DNA from 2 places in the Actinomadura vinacea genome. Region 2 is predicted to be linked to the other one. Evidence: predicted binding sites of a transcription regulator. Region 2 holds the regulator's gene; the other holds the start of a gene.
What was found. The regulator HspR, encoded in region 2, represses chaperone genes until heat shock. The targets are predictions, from matches to a motif close to ANTTGAGTCNNNNNGACTCAANT.

Region 1: a site for HspR is predicted at 9,086-9,108, ahead of lon (endopeptidase La). Genes of this name have one in related genera too.

The regions. Positions count from the first base shown of each region.
Region 1 is NZ_BAAARW010000011.1:538,434-549,147, forward strand. Features, by position in the region: gene ABD340_RS14210 (S8 family peptidase) at 1-3,222, opposite strand, end outside; gene ABD340_RS14215 (SDR family NAD(P)-dependent oxidoreductase) at 3,363-4,145, opposite strand; gene ABD340_RS14220 (tetratricopeptide repeat protein) at 4,451-5,725, opposite strand; gene ABD340_RS14225 (aminoglycoside phosphotransferase/kinase family protein) at 5,905-6,705, opposite strand; gene ABD340_RS14230 (hypothetical protein) at 6,980-7,480, opposite strand; gene ABD340_RS14235 (NUDIX hydrolase) at 7,638-8,111, opposite strand; gene ABD340_RS14240 (hypothetical protein) at 8,249-8,761, opposite strand; gene lon (endopeptidase La) at 9,152-10,714, shown strand, end outside.
Region 2 is NZ_BAAARW010000026.1:28,974-39,687, reverse strand. Features, by position in the region: gene ABD340_RS33235 (methyltransferase domain-containing protein) at 1-435, opposite strand, end outside; gene ABD340_RS33230 (RidA family protein) at 445-852, opposite strand; gene ABD340_RS33225 (TetR/AcrR family transcriptional regulator) at 932-1,582, shown strand; gene ABD340_RS33220 (winged helix-turn-helix transcriptional regulator) at 1,807-2,181, opposite strand; gene ABD340_RS33215 (RidA family protein) at 2,262-2,672, shown strand; gene ABD340_RS33210 (hypothetical protein) at 2,768-3,211, shown strand; gene clpB (ATP-dependent chaperone ClpB) at 3,296-5,899, opposite strand; gene ABD340_RS33200 (heat shock protein transcriptional repressor HspR) at 5,920-6,375, opposite strand; gene dnaJ (molecular chaperone DnaJ) at 6,383-7,570, opposite strand; gene grpE (nucleotide exchange factor GrpE) at 7,679-8,359, opposite strand; gene dnaK (molecular chaperone DnaK) at 8,356-10,227, opposite strand.

The DNA of each region.
Region 1 (10,714 bases), on a different contig from region 2:
GACGCGCAGCGACACGCTCCCGGAGGCGGGCAGCGCGGCGGCATAACGGCCGCCGCCCAGCGAACGGGCGTTGACCGCGGTCCACGTCGCGCCGTCGTCGGCGGACGTCCACAGCTTGAACGACGTCACCCGCGACGACCCGGCGTACCGGTCGACGGTGAAGACCGCCTCCTTGCCCGCCGGCTGGTTACCCAGATCCAGCGGCAGGTCGTAGTCGACGAGCAGCAGCGGCAGCAGCTCCGACGCGTGGCCCGCCGGGGCCTGGGAGGTGAACGTCCAGGCCGTGGACGTCCGGGTCGACACCGGCAGCATCTTCGACGCGTCCACGTCGTACTCCAGCCGGTACCGCGCCTTCCCGGCCGGGACGTCGAAGCGGCCGAACGACGAGGCGTTCTCCCCGACCTTGCGGTCATCGGCGTAGAGGGCGAGCCGCTGCGCCGGCGCCTCCTCGAAGAATCCGCAGTCGAACCCGTCGACCCGGGCCTGGAACGGCACCAGCTTCGCCTGCAGCGATCCGCGCGTCCGGGTGGACTGCACGGGCTCGCAATCGCTCAGCGAGGAGTTCGGGTTGCGCGAGTACGGCCCCGGCCGGACCGGCTGCCGCCCCCACGTGAAGGCCTCCCGCCCCCCGGCCTCGACCCTGCGGAACGGCAACTGCTCGGCCATGTATTCGACCATGCCGGGTGAGGAGACCTCGGTCCACAGCGCACCGGGCGACAGGTAGTCGGTCCGCGTGGTGCCGGGCTTCACCTGACCGCCTGCATCGAGCAGGTAGAGACCGCTCTCATGGTGGCTCTTGCGCCGGTGGGACATTTGCCGGGCGGTGTCCCCGTCGACCGCGGCGAACCGCTGGTCCACGCGGGCCAGCCTGTTCCGTTCGGCGGGCGTCACGGTGTACGTCGGGTCCTCGGGGAACCGGTCACCGAACTCGCGCACCAGGTCGTACACCTCGCCGGGGGCGGACAGCCGGACCCCGGAATACGCCTTGGAAGTACCGGTGGTGACGTTCTCGGTGGGCTGCACGTACACCTTTGCGTCCGGGGTCCCGGCGAAGGCCTCGTAAAGGATGAAGCCCTGCCGTATCTGGTAGGAGTACGCGGCGTTGACCGTCTCGGTCGTGGTCTGCCGGTCCTGGACGCGCGCATCGACCTGCCGCGCCCGGCCGGCGTCCAGCGTCACCGTCATGTCGCGGTCCACCACGACGTCGGGGTCGCCCGCGATGGCGACCGTGCCGTCGGCGTAGACGTTCCCCATCACGCTGTAGCGGCCCTCCGGCACCTGGATCGTCGTGGTCCCCGGAACCTCGATCTGGGTCAGCAGCTCCGCTATGTCATCGGTGTTGATCACGTCGGCGTCCGCGGTGAACGCCTCGGCGCCCGGCGGCGGGGTCGACTTGACCGTCAGCGTGTGCGTGCGGGGTGCGGCGTGGAACGTCAGCTGGGTCCGCACGACCGTGCCCCCGCCGCGGGCCAGCACCTCGACGCCGTAGCCGCCGCGCCGCGGGAGCTTCGCCGGGTCGATCCGCAGGCCCGCCTTGGCGGTGCCGCCGGCGGGTACCTGCGCGGACGAGGCGTCCAGCCGCGCTGCGCCGGACGCGTCGCGGCCCTGCCGGTCGGTGACCCGCACCGACAGGTCCAGCCGCGTGCCCGTCCGCCCGGTCCAGCTCACCTCGCCGGCGAGCGGCTCAGTGCTCCCGAACGCGGTGCTGCCCAGGTCGATGATGCTCTGCCCGGCGGTGACGGGTGCGGTGGCGGCGGCGCCCGCGTCCAGCCGGCCGGCGCCGCGTTCGAAGACGTCGCCGCCCGCCGCGGGGGCGGCCGCGCCGGTCAGCGCGGCTTTGAGATCGGCGGACTTCCAGCTCGGATGCCGCTGCGCGACCAGCGCGGCGGCCCCGGCCACGTGCGGGGTGGCCATCGAGGTGCCGCTGGCCGCCGTGTAGCGGGAGTCGATCGGACGGCCCATCGACGTGCCTGCGGCGCGGGCGGCGACCACGTCCACCCCCGGCGCCACGATCTCCGGCTTGGCGACGGGATGCCCGCCGCTTCGCGGACCCCGGTTGGAGAAGTCCGCGAGCCTGTCCTGGCCGTCCACCGCGCCGACCGTGAGCGCGGAACCCGCGGCGGCCGGAGCGGGGACCCCGGCGAGCATCCCATCGTTGCCCGAGGCCGTCACGAACAGCGTGCCGTGCTGCTCGGTGAGCCGGTCGAGGGCGGTGGACAGCGGGTCCTTCCCGTCGGAGGGATCAAAGCCGCCCAGGCTCATGTTGACCACCCTGGCGCGGGGCGCGGCCCACTCCATGCCGGCGATGACCATCGAGTCGGTGCCGAAGCCCTCGTCGTCGAGGACCTTGCCGACCAGCAGCGACGCATCGGGCGCCACGCCCTTTCGTTCACCGCCGGAGCCCTGCCCGGTTCCGGCGACCGTGGCGGCCACGTGCGTGCCGTGGCCGAACCGGTCGACGGTGGACCCGGTGTCCGAGAAGTCCTGGCTCTCGGCGATCCGGCCCTTCAAATCGGGGTGCTCCGGGTCGGCCCCGGTGTCGAGGACCGCGACCTTGACGCCCGCACCGGTGTAGCCCGCGTTCCACGCGGACGGCGCGCCGACCTGGGTGAGATTGCGGTCCAGCGTCGCGGCCTTGGCGGCGGTGATGGCGCTCGCCCGGATCCGGCGGTCCAGCCAGACCCTGCGGACGCCCGGAGACCGCTGCTTCAGCGCCGCGCCGAAGCGGTGCGCCTGGCGTTTGGGCTGCCGGGCCGCCACGGCGCCGAGGCTGGGAAGCCGGCGCCCCTCCCGCAGGGTGCCGCCCAGCGTCGAGGGAGCGCCCGGCTCCCGCTGCACGATCAGCGGCACCTCTTTGGTCCGAGAGTCGTCGTACCCCTGCTTGATCAGCCCGGTGACGTCGAACAGCGCGGGATCCAGCATCTTCCCGATCCGCGGGGCCATGTCGGCGGGGATGACCCGGATGCTTCCGTCGGGCCGGACGGAGGTGCCGAAAGCCGTGCTCCGGCGCCCCTCACCGGGCGTGACGGACACCGTGGGGACCTTGCCGGCGTTCGTGCGGACCCGGACCACGTCACCGGTGACGAGTGTGACGGTCCACGACTTCCCGGCCGGCAGCGGCGCCGCCGAACGACCGGGGGGATCGGCGCCGGCCGGGGGTGCCACGCCGAGAGCGGCGGTGGCCATTAAGCCGGCAGCCGCCAGACGGAGGGTTCTTCTCAAAGGAGCTCCTTCTCCAAGAGGACATCTCCCTCTTGATCACCCGATCCCCCTCCGCGCTTTCCCTCCCCTGCGCTCGCTCGCCGTCCGAGGCCCGTGGCAGCACTACACGCGTTCCCCATGCGATCGTGTGCGCGGTCGGGTCACAGTGCGTGCCCGCCGGCGACCTGCAGGACCTGGCCGGTGATCCAGCGGGCTTGGTGGGAGGCCAGGTACACCACGGCGTCGGCGATGTCGCCGGGCTCGCCGGCTCGGCCCATCGGCACGATCTCCGTGACCTGGGCGAGGAGGTCCTCGTCCATCCAGCCGGTCTGTACCGGGCCCGGGGCGACGGCGTTCACCCGGATGCCCCGGGCCGCTAGGTCCAGGGCGCTGGACCGGGTGAACGCCTCGAGCGCGCCCTTGGAGGTCCCGTAGCCGGTCTGGCCGGGAAACGCCCGTGCGGCGTCGGTGGAGATGTTGACGACGCACAGCGGGTCCTCGCCGCGGCGCAGGCGGACCACTTCGGTGGTCAGCAGCGCCGGTGCGATGGCGTTGACCCGGTAGTGCCGTTCCAGCGACCCATGGGTGAGGGTGTCGATGCTGTCGGGGAGCTCGCAGTGGGCCGCGTTGTTGACCAGGACGTTGATCGGCCCGGCCCGGTGCGCGACCGTTTCGGCGAGCCGGTGGGCGGCGTCGGGTTCGGACAGGTCCGCGCTGATCGCGAAGGATCCGTTGCCCAGTTCCCGCGCCAGCTTCTCGGCGACGTCGGCCTCGGGCGTGATGTGCGCCCATTCGGCATCGGCGGGCGCGGCGGGGTTCTGGGCGAGGTGGTGGATCGCCACGCGTGCGCCCTGAGCGGCGAACGCGCGGCTGATCGCCGCGCCGATGCCTCCGGCGCCTCCGGTGACCAGGACGTTCTGCCCGGCCAGGCGGGGATCGATCATGTCTGCTCTCCTTGGATGCTCGGCGTCGATCGGACGAATGCGGCCGGCCGGCGTCCGGGCGGAGAGCGAGCAGCGGTGAGCATCAGGATCCTGATCTGCCGGGACGCTTCCCCGCCGGGCGGAGGCCTCGGACGCGGGGACGGGCAAGATCAGGAATGCATGTGCCGATGCTACATGACCGCACCGGCCGGCTTTGGTCTCACCCCTGGGCGATCACCGGACACTGCCCACGTCGATGTTGGCCGGCACGGGGAGGCCGGCCAGGGCCGGCTGGGTGCCGACGATCTGCTCCAGCATCGGGCGGGTCATTCCGCCGGCGTTCTGGAACCGTCCGATCGCCGGCCCCCGGATCCCCGCGGTGTCGGGGTGCCCGCCGGGCCGAGCCGCTCGGCGATCCGGGTGCGGGTCCGTTCCGCTTCGGCCAGGTCGTCGCCGAGTTCCCCCGCGCCCTGCCCGGGAAGTGCCCGGTAGATCGAGATGGCCTCGTCCGCCGCGTCCAGCGAGGCATCGAGGTCGATCCCGTGGGCGGCGCCGATCGAGGCGGCCGACCACAGGGAACGTGCCAGGTCGGAAAGGTGCCGGGCCGTCCCGGACTCGGCCAGGCGCCGCCGGATGTCGACCGCTTCCCGGGCCGACCGCAACGCCTCCTGCTCCTGCCCGAGCTCCGACAGCCGCCTGCCGAGATTGTGGAGAGCGAGCGCGAGAAGCGGCAGATGGACGTCGGGATCCTTCGAATACAGGTCTCGCAGAATGCCCACCGACTCTGCGGCGGCGTCCACCGCCCCGCCCCGGTCCCCGTCCTCCGCCAGGCGGAGCCCGAGATCGTTGAGGGCGACGGCGAGATCAGTGCGGAACGGGATCGTGAAGGGCGCCCGCCGGTAGATGTCGATCGCCTCCCGGGTGGCCCGCACCGCGGCGGCCGTGTCACCGGCCCGCGACAGGCGCACCCCGAGATTGGCCAGGCTCATGGCAAGGCCGGGGAGGTGGGTCAGCGGTTGTGTCTCGGCCAGCCGCCGCCGGATGTCGACCGCCTCCCGGGAGGCCGCGAGCGCTTCGTCGTCCCTGGCACCCAGGGCGTTCAGCATGACGGCCAGTTCGGGGAGATGTGCGGCGGGATCCTGGTCCGCCAGCCGCCGCCGGATGCCGATCGCCTCACGGATGGTCTCGAAACCGGCGCGGTCGTCCCCGGCGTCCACCAGACGGGTACCGAACCTGTTCAGAGTGGACGCCAGGGCGGGGAGGTGGGCCGCGGAATCCTCCTCGGCCAGGCTCCGCAGGATGGCCACCGCTTCGCGGGCGGGCTCCAGCGCGGCCCGTTCGTTCCCGGTCTTCGACAACCGGAGCCCCAGGTTGGACAGGGCAATGGCCAGGGCGGGCCGGAATGCGGCGGGATCCTCCTCGGCAAGGCGCCGATAGATACCGGCCGCCTCACGGGTCGGTTCGAGCGCCCCGCTTTCGTCCCTGACCACCGACAGTGCGACGCCCAGCTCGTTCAGGGCGGCACCCAGACCGGGAAGTGCCCGGGCGTCCAGCTGGGCCGCCCGCCGCCACTCCTCGACCCGCTGACGCGCGCTCAGCACGGCCAGGTCGGCCGGCGACCGCGGGAGTGGCGGACTGACATCGGGAGGAGCCGTCTGGATCGGACCCGAACCACGCCGACGAAAGAATCTCAGGACCACCACACCCCACCCGAACGGCCACGCGGCACACACCCGCATTCCACCACGAGTCATCGAAGGGGTGGGACGCCGCGGTCGCCTCAGGTACTGATGGCCCGTTGGAGGAGCGGGCGATGGCGGAGCATCCATGCCGCGGACCGCGCCTGCCAGGCCAGCGCCCACAGTGGAGCGGTGTCGGTCGATTCCGGGGTGACCCGCGCCTTGACGGCGGCGCCGGCGCAGTCGCGGATGGCGTATTCGATCATTCTGGTGACGAAGTCGCGGCGGTCCTCGACGGCCAGGCCGTAGCCGTCCAGGAAACGCCTGAGCTGCCCCGCGCGGGAGGCAGCGTCGGGCAGGTTCTGGCGTTCGGCGACGTCGTCGTCGTGCAGTTGTGCGTTCCACCATGCGGCGCCCGCGATGTCGTCGAGGCGATCGGTCGGTCCGGCGCTGGTCCAGTCGATGTAGGCGACCGGCAGGCCGTCGCGTGCGACGGTGTGCCAGGGGCCGGTGTCGCGATGGCTGATGATCGCATCGGGTGCGTCGCTGTGGAACGGCCACGGCTGCCAGACCGCTTCGGGCGGCGGCCGGAAGGTGGCGGTGGCGTCGTGCAGGTCGCGCAGCAGCCGGCCGGCGCGCCAGACCCCTTCGTCGGTCCAAGCGTGCGGGTGCACGAAGCCGCCCTCGATGTAGGTGACGACTTCGCGACCCTGGTCGTCGCAGCCGTCCCCGACGACACGGGGACTGCCGGTGAAGCCGACCTCTTGCAGGTGGTTGAGCAGGGCTTGGACGCTGGCCGTCCAGGGCATGGCCGGGCGCAGCACGGTGTCGCCGTGGCGAAGGACGGGAGTGGGCTGACCTTCGGCGCCGGTGAGCGGCTCGAAGGAAGCGTACGAAGACACTGAAGCTCCTTGAGATTCGAAGCCGTGAAGCGCACAGGCTTCACGTGGGCAAGAGCGCAGGGGCTTCCCTGCGCCGGGATCGCTTCGACCTCAGGAATGCAGGCGCGAGATGGAACGTCGGCCCGTCAGGCCGTGGCGCGCGCTGCGGCCGAAGCGGTGGCCGGGGCCTTGCCGAGAACCTTGGCAGCCATTGATCAACCTCCCGAGTCGGGTTGACAGCGCCATCCGCACGTTGTCACGGCGTGAGTCGATCCGCAACACGATTTCGGCGGACTCAGGGGCTTCCGGAGCTGACGGGCCGGCCCAGTTCGAAGCGCAGGATGGTCTTCAGGTCGGCCGTGCGGTTGTGGATGTCGATGCCGCCCGCCGCGTCGAAGTCGAAGTAGGCGTGGAGGGTGGCGGTGATGTGGCCCGGGGCGGCTTGGCCGAACTCGATGCGGGTGACATCGACTGGGCAGTGGGCGGCGACGAGATAGATCGAGCCGTCGATGTAGCCGTCCTCTGGGTTGACCGGGAAGGTGAAGGTGCGCCGGCTCAGCGTGGCCAGTTCGGCGGCCGGCAGTTTGATGAAGTCGAGTGAGATATCCGTCGTGACGAGTTCGGGCCCGCCGGTGCCGGGACGGAAGGTGGCGGGCTCGTATTCGTCGTCCGCGGAGAAGGGCTCGAGCGGGATCGTGATGGTCCAGGTGCCGGCGACCGGATGGTCAAGGCCGGCCGGCCAGTGGCAGATGGTTCCTGGTCTGGGCTGAAGGAACTCGTCGGTCAGGTCGATCACGAGGGAAGCATGCCAAAGGCATCTGACAGCAGCCCGGCAGGCGTCGAGCAGGACCTCTTGGCCGGCCCATCGCTTCGGGGTGGGCTCGGTGAGCTCCAGTTGGAAGATGTGACGGTGTTGGATCTCGAATCGGTAGGGGCTGATGTCGTAGGTGACCTCAGTGCTGGATCAAGCCGCCGACCGGGACCGGAGCGACGTGGCCGGTGGCCGGGAGGGTCTGCGCCAGGGCGATGCCGACGTCGACCAGCGATGACCGGCGCAGGCGAGCGACCTCGGGGATCGGAGTCCAGGTCGGCTCAGCGGTTTCGCCGTTCGGCTCAGGCCGGAGTCGGCCGCCAGTGATGCGGACCTGGTAGAAGATGCCGACATTCTGGTGCTCGGGTCCGCCGGGGATGGCGCGCTCAGCCGCGGGGATGACCCTTGAGTCCACGCCCAGCAGGCGTTCGGCCACCGCGTCGCAGCCGGTCTCCTCAGCGACCTCCCGAATCACCGCGTCGAACGGATCCTCCGCGTGCTCGACCCTGCCGCCCGGGAGCGTCCAGTTGGACTCGCCCTTGGATGGCACGTGACGGGCGAGCAGCACGCGCCCGTCCTCGATGCACACGGCGTACGCCGCCAGCCGGAAACTCACCCTCGTACCTCCCCATCCCCCGGAACCGGAGATCTGTCGCAACGTCCAAGACCCGCTCATAGGCTGATCTCGTGTCATCGGACTTCAGGCGGCCGAAGTCCGTCGCCACGCCTACGTGCGCACGCGGGCCGCGCTGTTCATGAGACTCCCGCCATTTCAAGCAGGCGGCACATGTCGTGGAAACCGTGGACGCAGGCGCTGAGGACGTCGGGGTAGCGGCCTGTAGTCTCGGCGAAGCGCAAGAGGAAGTACGGGTCGACCGTATCGGGGAAATCGGTGTGGGCCTCGACGATCAAGCCGGTTTCGAGGTTCTCGAAACAGCAGTGCTCGCCGTGCTCAAACGCCCACCAGACCTCCTCGTCGAGCGTGCCCTGGTTGAACTGCTTGATGAGAGTGTGTGCCAGGCCACGGAAGTCAGCGAGAAGGGTTTCCAGCTCGGGGCGCGTGCGTCGCGCATCTTCCGCGCTGACCAACTGTAGCGCTGTGATCGTCGCGGGCCCAGGAACGATCACATGAACGTCCTCCCCGACGAGCCGCTGATTGAGTTTCCTCGCGATGGCTGACGCTTTCCCCTCGGGCACATCAAAACGGGCTCCGCGGCCGCGAGTGACTGCCCGGCGGACGGTCTCGGAGGATGGCTCTTGAGGCACGCGTGGATTCTAATAGTCGCGCGCTCCAGCCAAAACTCGTATCCGACTCTGGTCCCGGTGCCACCAGCGGCTGTGGCCGTGGATACGCACCAGCCGACCATGTCGGCGCTGGGCGCTCAGCAGGTCGGAAAGGCCACTGAGGTGCGGCAAGGCAGGGCCCCCGCTCGTGGGTGTCGTCCAGGCCGGCCTCGGCGGCCAGGCGGCGGTGAGCCCGGGCAGCTCACTTCGTCGCGTCGCGCCGGGCCGGGTTCGCCCGGACGGGACAGGGTGCGCGGTGATCGCTGAGAGCGAACGTTGCTGCGGAAACAAAATCGTGCTCCGTTTTCTTGAGTGAGTATGACTCAACCCCCCGAGGTGGGGTCACACCGCTACAGACTTGGAGCTGAGAGCATGAGCGAGACCCTGACGCTGCCGGTCCTGCCCCTGGACGACGGGGCCGTTCTGCCGGGCATGGTCGTGCCCCTCGAGCTGTCGGAGAACGAGGTGCGCGCCGCCATCGAGGCGGCCCGGGCGGCGGCCCAGACCAAGGGCCCGGGGATCAGGTCGGCCGTCAAGCCGCGGGTGCTGCTGGTGCCCAGGCTCAACGGGCAGTACGCGGCGGTCGGCACGCTGGGCGTCGTGGAGCAGGAGGGGCGGCTGCCCGGTGGCGAGCCGGGCGCGGTCGTGCGCGGCGTGGAGCGGGTGCGGATCGGCACCGGCACCACCGGGCCGGGCGCGGCGCTGTGGGTGGAGGGCACCCGGATCGAGGTCCCGCCGGCCACCGGCCGCGCCCAGGAGCTGGCCAAGGAGTACAAGGGCCTGGTCAGCGCGATCCTGCAGAAGCGCGGCGCCTGGCAGGTCGTGGACGTGGTGCAGGCCATCGACGACCCGTCCGCGCTGGCCGACAACGCCGGGTACGCCCCGTACCTGACCGACGAGCAGAAGATCGAGCTGCTGGAGACCCCCGACACGGTCGAGCGGCTCACCCTGGTGGTCGGCTGGGCCCGCGACCACCTGGCCGAGCTGGACGTGGCGGAGACGATCCGCAAGGACGTCCAGGAGGGCATGGAGAAGACCCAGCGCGAGTTCCTGCTGCGGCAGCAGCAGGAGGCCATCCGCAAGGAGCTGGCCGAGCTGAACGGCGACCCGGCCGACGAGGAGGACGACTACCGCGCCCGGATCGAGGCGGCGAACCTGCCCGAGAAGGTGCGGGAGGCGGCGCTCAAGGAGGTCGACAAGCTGGAGCGCTCGTCCGACGCCTCCCCGGAGGGCGGCTGGATCCGCACCTGGCTGGACACCGTCCTGGACATCCCGTGGAACGAGCGCACCGAGGACGCCTACGACATCGCGGGCGCCCGGGAGATCCTGGACGCCGACCACGCGGGCCTGGACGACGTCAAGGAGCGCATCATCGAGTACCTGGCCGTGCGCAAGCGCCGCGCGGACCGGGGTTTGGGCGTCGTCGGCGGGCGGCGCAGCGGCGCCGTGCTGGCGTTGACCGGGCCGCCCGGGGTCGGCAAGACCTCGCTGGGCGAGTCGGTCGCGCGGGCGATGGGCCGCACGTTCGTCCGGGTCGCGCTCGGCGGCGTCCGGGACGAGGCGGAGATCCGCGGCCACCGGCGCACCTACGTCGGCGCGCTGCCGGGACGCATCGTCCGGGCGATCCGCGAGGCGGGCTCGATGAACCCGGTCGTGCTGCTGGACGAGGTCGACAAGGTCGGCGCCGACTACCGGGGCGACCCGACCGCGGCGCTGCTGGAGGTCCTGGACCCCGAGCAGAACCACACCTTCCGGGACCACTACCTGGAGGTCGAGCTCGACCTGAGCGACGTGCTGTTCCTGGCCACCGCGAACGTGGTGGAGGCGATCCCCGGCCCGCTGCTGGACCGGATGGAGCTGGTGCAGCTGGACGGCTACACCGAGGACGAGAAGGTCACCATCGCCCGCGACCACCTGCTGCCGCGGCAGCTGGAG
Region 2 (10,714 bases):
AGCGCGTAGGGGCATGAAGCCGCACTCCCCATGGAACCGTCCAGCGGCAGCGCCGTCTTGGACGACGAGTTTGGTGAGATGCCCGCCTGCCCAGCCGGGCATCCAGGGCAGCACGACGGTGCCTCCGGGGCGCGCCTGCTCCACCCACGTATATGGGATCGCGTCCACCCCGCAGGTGACGTCAACCAGGTCGTAGGGTTGGCCGTCCTTGAACCCCAACGCCCCATCTCCTGTGATCACACGAGGACGCAGGCCGACCGAACTGAGGTTCGCGGAGGCTCGGGCCGCCACGTCCGCGTCCACCTCGACGGTGACGACGTGCCGGTCTCCGAGTCGCCAAGCCAGCAGGCCGGCGGTCCACCCGGTGATTGCACAGAGTAACCGGCCGATGTCGGTGCCGACCAGTAGATGTCCGGTCTTGCGGACGGCGTACACGTGCAGGGGCTATTCGAGGACCGCGGTGGCTTCGACCTCGACCAGGAGGTCTGGTTCCCCCAGTGCGGCGACGCCCAGCAGAGTGATCGGTTTGACCGGGTCGATGCCGAGTTTCGCCGCCGCACGGCCCACCCCCTCGCCCAGCAGCGGCATCTTCTCAGGACTCCAGTCGACGACGTAGATGGTCAGCTTGGCCACGTCATCGAAGGAGCCGCCGATCCCGGCCAGGGCGGTGGCGACGTTGAGATAGCACTGTTCGACCTGTGCGGCGAGGTCTCCTTCGCCCACCGGCCGGCCGTCGGCGTCGCGGGCCACCTGCCCCGAGAGGAACACCAGCTTCGATCCGGTGGCGACCGACAGCTGCCGGTAGACCTCGGGCTTCGGCAATCCCTCGGGGTTGACCAGCGTCACGGACATGAACGACCTCTTCCTTGCGGCGTCAGGGACAACAAGACCAGCACCATGGAAGCATAGCGCTGCTATGTATTGTGGGGCCATGGCGAGGACGAAGGATCCAGCGGTCCGCTCTCTGCTGCTCGACCGGGCCGCGCAGATGCTGCGGATGAGGCAACCGGTCACGCTCCGCGCCCTGGTCGCCGGAACCGGCGTGTCAACGATGGCCGTCTACACCTACTTCGGCGGTATGGACGGCCTGTGGAAGGCACTGCGACAGGAAGGCTTCACCCGCCTGGCAGCCAAACTCGCGGACGTCAGGATGTCCGCGGACCCGGTACGAGACCTCGCCGCGCTGGGGGCCGCCTACCTGGCCAACGCCCTGGAGAGCCCCGATCTCTACCGCGTCATGTTCGACGCGGGCTTCGACCTCGAAGACGCCGACGCCGCGGACGAAACCCTGCACTGCCTCGTCCGCGCCATCGAACGCGCCAAGACGAGCGGCCGCTTCCGTGGCGAGGTCGACCCGCTGGAACTGGCGACACAGAGCTGGGCCATCGGCCACGGACTCGCCTCACTCGTCGCCACAGGTCCTCTGCCGCACCAGGCACTCGCTCACGGCGTGCCCATGCTGACCGCACTGTTCACCAGCGCAGGAGACGAACCCGACCGATGCCGCCAGTCGGTTGAGCACGGCTGGGGACGGATGCCCCCGGCCGGGTCCGACTCTCATGCTCAGAGAGACAGGACCTAAGGGCCCGTCTCGAAGCGGCCTCAGGCGCCGCGCGAGCGCGTTACCTGGCTGCCGGAGGCGAGCCGCCAGGCGAGCGCCGAAGGCCAGGACTTTGAAACACAGCTCAGGCCGACTCGGCCGCTACCTGGCCTCGACTGGGTGAACGGGCCCGACATCGGGTCGCAGGTGAAGGTGTGGCGACCCAGCCAGGCGTCCGGCAGGTACGCCAGAGAGCGAGCATCTGGTCACACTTCGTTATCGAACCGCTCGCGAGCGCGTTCGACGTCGGGCAAATTGACGGTGCTCCAGCTCAGGAGTGCGTCGATGAGATCTTGGAGTGTCTTTCCGAGCGGCGTGATGCGGTACTCGACGGCGAGGGGCCGCGTGCTCGCGATCATGCGCTCGACCATCCCGTTGCGTTCGAGGCGCCGCAGTGTCGTCGTGAGCGACTTCTGTGTCACGATCGGGATCGCCCGGCGTAGCTCGTTGAAGCGCAAGGGCTGCTCGCACAGCTCGTCGAGCACGTGCAGCGACCATTTGTCGAGCACTTGGTCGAGCAGTTCGCGGTGCGTCGCGGTGAGCTGGGGCCCGTCGGATTCCAGGTGGGTGGTCTCCTGCATGACACCTAGTGTCGTTGAAGTTCCCTTCGGGTACCAAGTAGAAGTTAGATACCACCAACGGACAACCGCAAGGACAGCACATGACCGTGCAGATGCTCAGCCCTGAGGGCATGTTTCAACCCGTCCCCTACCACCATGTCTCGATCGGCACGGGCACCCGCCAGGTGCACGTGGCCGGCCAGATAGCGCGCGATGCCGAGGGAAACCCCCTCGCGACAGGTGACCTCACCGGCCAGGTCGTGCAGGCCCTGCGCAACACCGCGCTCGGCCTGGCCGGTGCCGGAGCGGGCTTTTCCGATGTCGTGCGCCTCAGGTTCTTCGTCACGCACTGGAGCCCCGAGAAAATAGACGACTTCATGGCGGGCATCGAACATGTCGCCGACGAGCTCGGGATCCCGCGGCCATTGCCGCCACTGTCGCTCATCGGCGTCGATTACCTGTTCGAACCCGATGTGCTCGTTGAAGTCGAGGCGTTCGCCGTCCTCGACTGACTGAGGCGCCGCGAACTCCAGACCGGCCTCGTGCTCGGCAGCGGCGGGATGGACGCTATTAACGCGGCCTACGACAACCGTAAGCGCGTGCTGGATTGAACGCCTGGAAGGACGGCATCGTTGAACCTGGCGATCACTGGCCACCCACCGGTACCCCACCTTGGAAGACGGACAACTCACCTGGAACCGACCAGTCGCCGAGCGAGACCTTCGGCTTCGCTGGACTGGCGACCGCTCCGGGGACGGCGACCTGGGTGTGGATTCTCGCGCTGGGCATCGGCCACGGCGGCCTGTTCCCTCTCGTGCTGACGCTGCCGGTAGTGATCGCTCGCAACGCCGCCGAAGCCGGGCAGATCAGCGCGATGGCATTTTTCGTCGGCTACGCCTGTGCCGCGCTGGCCCCCGTGCTGATCGGCTCCCTGCGTGACGGCCTGGGCGACTTCCATCGGGCATTCGGCCTGCTGGGCGGGCTGACCGCGCTGATGCTGCTGCCTATCGTCCGGCTGTACGGGCGCCACGGCAGGGTGGACCGTCCATAAGCTGCCCGCGTCCCCTCGACCGTCCCGATCCGGACGACCACCAGCCGGTCACGGGGCGCCCGCGGAAGCGGGCGCCCCGTTGTGTTACTTGGTCAGGCTCACGTCGCGGGCGGGGCCGACCGTCAGGGTGTCGGCGGCCTCGTCCAGGTCGACGACCACTTCGTCGCCGTCGCGGATCTCGCCGGACAGCAGCTCGCGGGCCAGCTGGTCGCCGATCGCGGTCTGCACCAGGCGGCGCAGCGGCCGCGCGCCGTACAGCGGGTCGTAGCCGGTCAGCGCCAGCCACTCGCGGGCCGCGTCGGTGACCGTCAGGGTGAGCTGCCGGTCCGACAGGCGCTTGGCCAGCCGGTCGACCTGCAGGTCCACGATCCGGGTGAGCTCCTGCGTGGACAGCGCGTCGAAGAGGATCACGTCGTCCAGGCGGTTGAGGAACTCGGGCTTGAACGCGGTGCGCACCGCGTTCATCACCGCGTCCCGCTTGGCCCCGTTCTCCAGGGTGGGATCGACGAGGAACTGCGAGCCGAGGTTGGACGTCAGGATCAGGATCGTGTTGCGGAAGTCGACCGTGCGGCCCTGCCCGTCGGTGAGCCGGCCGTCGTCCAGCACCTGCAGGAGGATGTCGAAGACCTCGGGGTGGGCCTTCTCCACCTCGTCCAGCAGGACCGCCGAGTACGGGCGGCGCCGGACGGCCTCGGTGAGCTGGCCGCCCTCCTCGTAGCCGACGTACCCGGGCGGCGCGCCGACCAGGCGGGCCACCGAGTGCTTCTCGGAGTACTCGCTCATGTCGATCCGGGTGATCGCCCGCTCGTCGTCGAACAGGAACTCCGCCAGGGCCTTGGCCAGCTCGGTCTTGCCGACCCCGGTCGGGCCCAGGAACAGGAACGACCCGGTCGGACGGTCGGGGTCGGCGACGCCGGCGCGGGCGCGGCGGACCGCGTCCGACACGGTGCGGACGGCCGGCTCCTGCCCGATCAGCCGCTTGCCCAGCTCGTCCTCCATGCGGAGCAGCTTGGCGGTCTCGCCCTCCAGGAGGCGGCCCGCGGGGATGCCCGTCCAGGACGCGACGACGTCGGCGACGTCGTCGGGCCCGACCTCCTCCTTGACCATGGCGTCGCGGTTCTCGTCGTCGGCCTGCTCCGCGGCTTCCTGGAGCTGCTTCTCCAGGGCCGGGATCTCGCCGTAGGTCAGCCGCGCGGAGGTCTCCAGGTCGCCGTCGCGCTGCGCGCGCTCGGCCTCGCCGCGGAGCTGGTCGATCCGCTCCTTGACCTCACCGACCCGGTTCAGCCCCGCCTTCTCCTGCTCCCAGCGTCCGACCAGGGCGTTCAGCTGCTCCTGGCGGTCGGCCAGGTCGCGGCGCAGCCGCTCCAGCCGCTGCCGGGACGCCTCGTCGGTCTCCTTGTGGAGCGCCAGCTCCTCCATCCGCAGCCGGTCGACCGAGCGCTGCAGCTCGTCGATCTCGACCGGACGCGAGTCGATCTCCATCCGCAGCCGGGACGCCGACTCGTCGATCAGGTCGATCGCCTTGTCGGGCAGGAACCGCGAGGTGATGTACCGGTCGGACAGCGTCGCGGCCGCCACCAGCGCCGAGTCGTTGATCTGCACCTTGTGGTGCGCCTCGTACCGGCCCTTCAGCCCGCGCAGGATCGCGATGGTGTCCTCCACCGACGGCTCGCCCACCAGCACCTGCTGGAAACGGCGCTCCAGGGCCGCGTCCTTCTCGATCCGCTCGCGGTACTCGTCCAGCGTGGTCGCGCCGATCATGCGCAGCTCGCCGCGTGCCAGCATCGGCTTGAGCATGTTCCCGGCGTCCATCGCGCCCTCGGCCGCGCCCGCGCCGACGACGGTGTGCAGCTCGTCGATGAAGGTGACGATCCGCCCGTCGCTCTGCTTGATCTCGTTCAGGACGGCCTTCAGCCGCTCCTCGAACTCGCCGCGGTACTTGGCCCCCGCGACCATCGCGCCCAGGTCGAGCGCCACCAGCCGCTTGCCGCGCAGCGACTCGGGCACGTCACCGGCGACGATCCGCTGCGCCAGGCCCTCGACGACCGCGGTCTTCCCCACGCCCGGCTCGCCGATCAGGACCGGGTTGTTCTTGGTACGGCGGGACAGCACCTGCACCACCCGCCGGATCTCGGCGTCCCGGCCGATGACCGGGTCGAGCCGGCCGTCCCGGGCCGCCGCGGTCAGGTCGACGCCGTACTTCTCCAGGGCCTGGTAGGTGTCCTCGGGGTTCTCGCTGGTGACCCGGGCGTGCCCGCGGACCTTCTCGAACGCCTCCAGCAGCGCCTCGGGGGTGGCGCCGAACTCCTTCAGCAGGCCCGCGACCGGGCCGCCGTCGGCCGCCAGCCCGACCAGCAGGTGCTCGGTCGAGACGTACTCGTCCTCCAGCTGCTTGGACCGGTTGGCCGCCGTGTTGATCGCCACGATCAGCTGCCGCGCCATCTGCGGCGACGACAGCGTCGAGCCCGCCGCCTTCGGCTGGGCCGCCAGCTGCTCCTCGGCGCGGCGGCGCACGGCCTGCCAGTCGGCGCCCACAGCCTCCAGCAGCGGCGCGGCCGTGCCCTCCGGCTGGCTGAGCAACGCCACCAGCAGATGCTGCGGCTCCACCTGCGGATGCCCCTCGGCCGCGGCCCGGCGAACCGCGACCGACACCGCCTCCTGGCTCTTCTGCGTCAGCTTGTAGTCCATCTTCGGTTGCCCACTCCCCGTCAGTCTTCGCCGCCGCGTTCACGCCACACCACGACACTGGTATGGCGGATCGGCACCAGATCGCCGCCCGGGGCGGATCCGCCCTTGGGATCGCCGCGCCGCCGTTGCTGCGCCAGCCGCGCGGCGACCGCCCGGGTCGACTCGAGTTCGTTGGCCAGGTCCTGCAGAGTCGCGTGCGCCTTCGCCAGCTCCTCGCGGAGCATCGCGTTGTCCCGCTGCAGCTCCAGGATGTGCTTGATGCCCGAGAGGTTGATGCCCTCCTCCTGGGAGAGCCGCTGGATCTCCCGCAGCATCACGATGTCGCGCATCGAGTAGCGGCGGCCCCGCCCCGCCGTGCGGCCGGGCGAGACCAGGCCGAGCCGGTCGTAGGTGCGCAGCGTCTGCGGGTGCAGGCCCGACAGCTGCGCCGCCACCGAGATCACATAGACCGGGGTGTCGTCGCCGAACGCGTCCATGACCGGCTCACTCCTCCCGCGCCTTCTGGAGCAGCTCGCTGCGCAGATCGTCGCCCGCGCCGCCGGCGCGCAGCCGCTCCAGCGCCTCGCGGGTCTGGTCGTCGACCTTCTGCGGCACCTGCACGTCGACGGTGACCAGCATGTCGCCCTTGGTGCCGTCGCGACGCGTGGCGCCGCGCCCGCGCACCCGGAACGTCCGGCCGTTCGGGGTGCCCTCCGGCAGCCGCAGCGTCACCGGCTGCCCCTGGAACGTCGGCACCCTGACCTCCGCGCCCAGCGCCGCCTCCGGGAACGTCACCGGGACGGTCAGCGTCAGGTTGTCGCGGTCGCGGCCGAACACCGGATGCGGCCGCACCTTGATGTTGACGTACAGGTCGCCGGCCGGGCCGCCGTTCTCGCCCGGCGCGCCCTTGCCCTTCAACCGGATCTTCTGGCCGTCGGCGACGCCCGCCGGGATCCGGGCCTGGATCGTGCGGGTCCCGGTCGCCCGGCCGCTGCCGTTGCACGTCGGGCACGGGTCGTCGACGACGAGCCCGCGGCCCCGGCACTCGCGGCACGGCTCCTGGAACCCGAAGCTGCCCAGGTTGCGGGTCTCGTGCCCGGTGCCCTCGCAGGACGGGCACACCCGCGGCACCGTCCCGGCCTTGGCGCCCGTCCCGCGGCAGCTCGGGCACCCCGCCTCGCTGGTCAGCTTCAGCGGGACGGTCACCCCGTTCATCGACCGCCCGAACGACAGCGTCACGTCGGTCTCGACGTCGGCGCCGCGGCGGGCCCGGCGCGACCCGGTGGTGCGGGTGCCGGTGCCGCCGCCGCCCCGTCCGAACAGCCCGCCGAACAGGTCGCCCAGCCGGTCGCCGGCGCCCCCGGTGCCGCCGCCGCCCGTACCACCGCCCCCGGTCTGCCCGAAGAGGTCGCCCAGGTCGAAGCCGAAGCCGCCGCCCTGCTGCCCGCGGAAACCGCCCGGCATCGCCCGCACCGCGTCGTACTCCTTGCGGCGCTTCTCATCCGACAGGACGTCGTAGGCCTCGGAGACCTCCTTGAAACGGTCCTCGGCATCGGTGTCGCCCTTGTTGGCGTCCGGGTGGTACTTGCGGGCCAGCTTGCGGTAGGACTTCTTGATCTCGTCCTGGGAGGCGTTCTTCGAGACACCGAGGACCTTGTAATAGTCCTTCGCCAGGTAGTCCTTGGTGCTCACGGCGCTCCGCTCTCTGCTCGTGCCACTGAAGTGAGGTCGTTTCCGCCCCCGCGGGCCCCGCCCCGGTGCGCCGGGTGCGGGGCCACCGCGAGGTTCCGCTTCCGCGGTTCAGGACTTGCCGCCACCCTGCCCGCCGTCACCGGCGCCTCCGGGCTCGGCCGCGCCGGGCGCGGCCGCGTTCGGGTCGGGCTCGGCCACCGCGACCCGGGCGGGCCGCAGGATCCGCTCCCCGATCCGGTAGCCGGGCTGCAGGACGTCGGTCACGCTGGTCTCGGTCACCTCGGCCGAGTAGCCGTGCATCAGGGCCTCGTGCACGGTCGGGTCGAAGGGCTCGCCCTTCTCGCCGTACCGGACCAGGCCGAGCTTGCCGGTCACCGCCTCCAGCGCCTCGCCCACGGACTTGAATCCGCCGACGAGCTCGTCGTGGTCGCGGGCCCGGCCGATGTCGTCCAGCACCGGCAGCAGCTCGTTCAACACGTTGGCCAGGGCCTGCTCGCGGACCGCGACCCGGTCCCGCTCGACCCGCTTGCGGTAGTTGTCGTACTCCGCCTTGAGCCGTTGCAGGTCCGCGGTGCGCTCGGCGAGCTGGGTCTGGAGCGCCCCGTCCGCGGCCGGCGCGCCGCCCCCGCCGGGGGCTGCCCCGGCGGGCGGGACCGGGGCCTGCGGCGGGGCGGGCTGCGCCCCCGCGGGATCCCGGACCGCGCCCGTCTCGGGGTCGATGCGCCGCTTGTCGCGGATCACCGGGCCCTCACGCTCCTCGCCCTCGCCCCTGGTGGGAGGGGTCGTCACGCGGCACCGTCCTTCTTGTCCTTGTCGTCGTCCACGATCTCGGCGTCGACGACCTCGTCGTCCTGACCGGCCTCGCCGCCCTGGGCGTCGGCCGTCGGCCCGGCGTCGCCGCCGGCCTCCGCGCCGCCCTCGGGGTTCTGGGCGTACATCGCCGCGCCCATCTTCTGGCTGACCTGGGCCAGCTTCTCGGCGCTGGTGCGGATGGCGTCGACGTCGGTGCCCTCGAGGTTCTTCTTGACCTCGGCGACGGCCTCCTCGACCTCGGTCTTGGTCTCCGCGGGGATCTTGTCCTCGTTCTCCCGCAGGAACTTCTCGGTCGAGTAGGCCAGGGTGTCGGCCTGGTTGCGGACCTCGGCCTCCTCCTTGCGCTGGCGGTCCTCCTCGGCGTACTCCTCGGCGTCGCGCATCATCTTCTCGATGTCGTCCTTGGGCAGCGCGCTGCCGCCCGTGATGACCATCGACTGCTCGCGGCCGGTGCCCTGGTCCTTGGCGCTGACGTTGACGATGCCGTTGGCGTCGATGTCGAAGGTGACCTCGATCTGCGGCACGCCGCGCGGCGCGGGGGGCAGTCCGGTGAGCTGGAAGGTGCCGAGCTTCTTGTTGTAGGCGGCGATCTCCCGCTCGCCCTGGAACACCTGGATCTCCACCGACGGCTGGTTGTCGTCGGCCGTGGTGAAGGTCTCCGAGCGCTTGGTGGGGATGGTGGTGTTGCGCTCGATGATCTTGGTGAAGATGCCGCCCTTGGTCTCGATCCCCAGCGACAGCGGGGTCACGTCCAGCAGCAGGACGTCCTTGACCTCGCCCTTGAGCACACCCGCCTGCAGGCTGGCGCCGATCGCCACGACCTCGTCGGGGTTGACGCCCTTGTTGGGCTCCTTGCCCCCGGTCAGCTCCTTCACCAGCTCGCTGACCGCCGGCATCCGGGTGGAACCGCCCACCAGCACGACCTGGTCGATCCCGTCCACGCCGATCCCGGCGTCCTTGAGCACCTGCTTGAACGGCGCCTTGGTCCGCTCCAGCAGCTCAGCGGTCATCCGCTGGAACTCCGCCCGGGACAGCTTCTCGTCCAGGTGCAGCGGCCCCTCCGAAGAGGCGGTGATGTAGGGCAGATTGATCTGCGTCTCCGAAGACGACGACAGCTCGATCTTGGCCTTCTCCGCCGCCTCGCGCAGCCGCTGCAGCGCCATCTTGTCCTTGGCCAGGTCCACGCCGTTAGCGTTCTTGAACCTCTCCACCAGCCAGTCGACGACCTTGTCGTCCCAGTCGTCGCCGCCCAGGTGGTTGTCACCGGAGGTCGCCTTGACCTCGACCACCCCGTCGCCGACCTCCAGCAGCGACACGTCGAAGGTGCCCCCGCCCAGGTCGAACACCAGGATGGTGGCCTCGTTCTCCTTCTCCAGGTGGTAGGCCAGCGCCGCCGAGGTCGGCTCGTTGATGATCCGCAGCACGTTCAGGCCGGCGATCTGCCCGGCCTCCTTGGTGGCCTGCCGCTGGTGGTCGGAGAAGTAGGCCGGCACGGTGATCACCGCGTCGGTCACCTTCTCGCCCAGGTAGGACTCGGCGTCGCGCTTGAGCTTCTGCAGCACGAACGCGCTGATCTGCTGCGGCGTGAAGGGCTTGTCGTCGATCTTGGTCTTCCAGTCGGTGCCCATCTCGCGCTTGACCGACCGGATGGTGCGATCGACGTTGGTCACCGCCTGCCGCTTGGCGACCTCACCGACCAGCACCTCGCCGTTCTTGGCGAACGCCACCACCGACGGCGTGGTCCGCGACCCCTCCGCGTTGGCGATCACCGTGGGCTCCCCGCCCTCCAGGATCGCGACGACCGAGTTGGTCGTCCCCAGGTCGATACCGACCGCACGTGCCATGTTCCTCGTCCTCCGTCGTGGGGTTCCGTGTCCCGGTATGTGGGCCGACCTGCCCGCCGCCTGTTCGGGGCGGGCCCGCGGCCGGTCGAGTCTTCTGTTGGCCTAGGTTGCCGCGCCCGACCCTCGCTGTCAAATCACTTGAGTCTGTGCGACTCAACTTTGCTGACGTTCACATCAACAGGACGTCTGAGCCATGTATTCCGGTTCCCGCCGGGCGGCCGCGTCTTCGGGAATCGTCGCCGCGGACGAGGCCGAACCGCCTCCCCTCCGCCACGAGCATGAGGCGGCCGCGCCGTCAGGGCGAGTTGCGGATCGGCAAGGCCGGGGCCCAGCGGGCGCTGGTGGATCCCGCCACCTCGCAGCTGCTGTCTTCCATGTGGTCAACCGAGGCAAGACCCTTTTCGCGCAGACCTACCTGGAGGTCGGCTGGACCAACGAGAGGCCGAGCGCGCCTACTGCTCCCTGACGGGGGTGCGTGAAGGCGAAC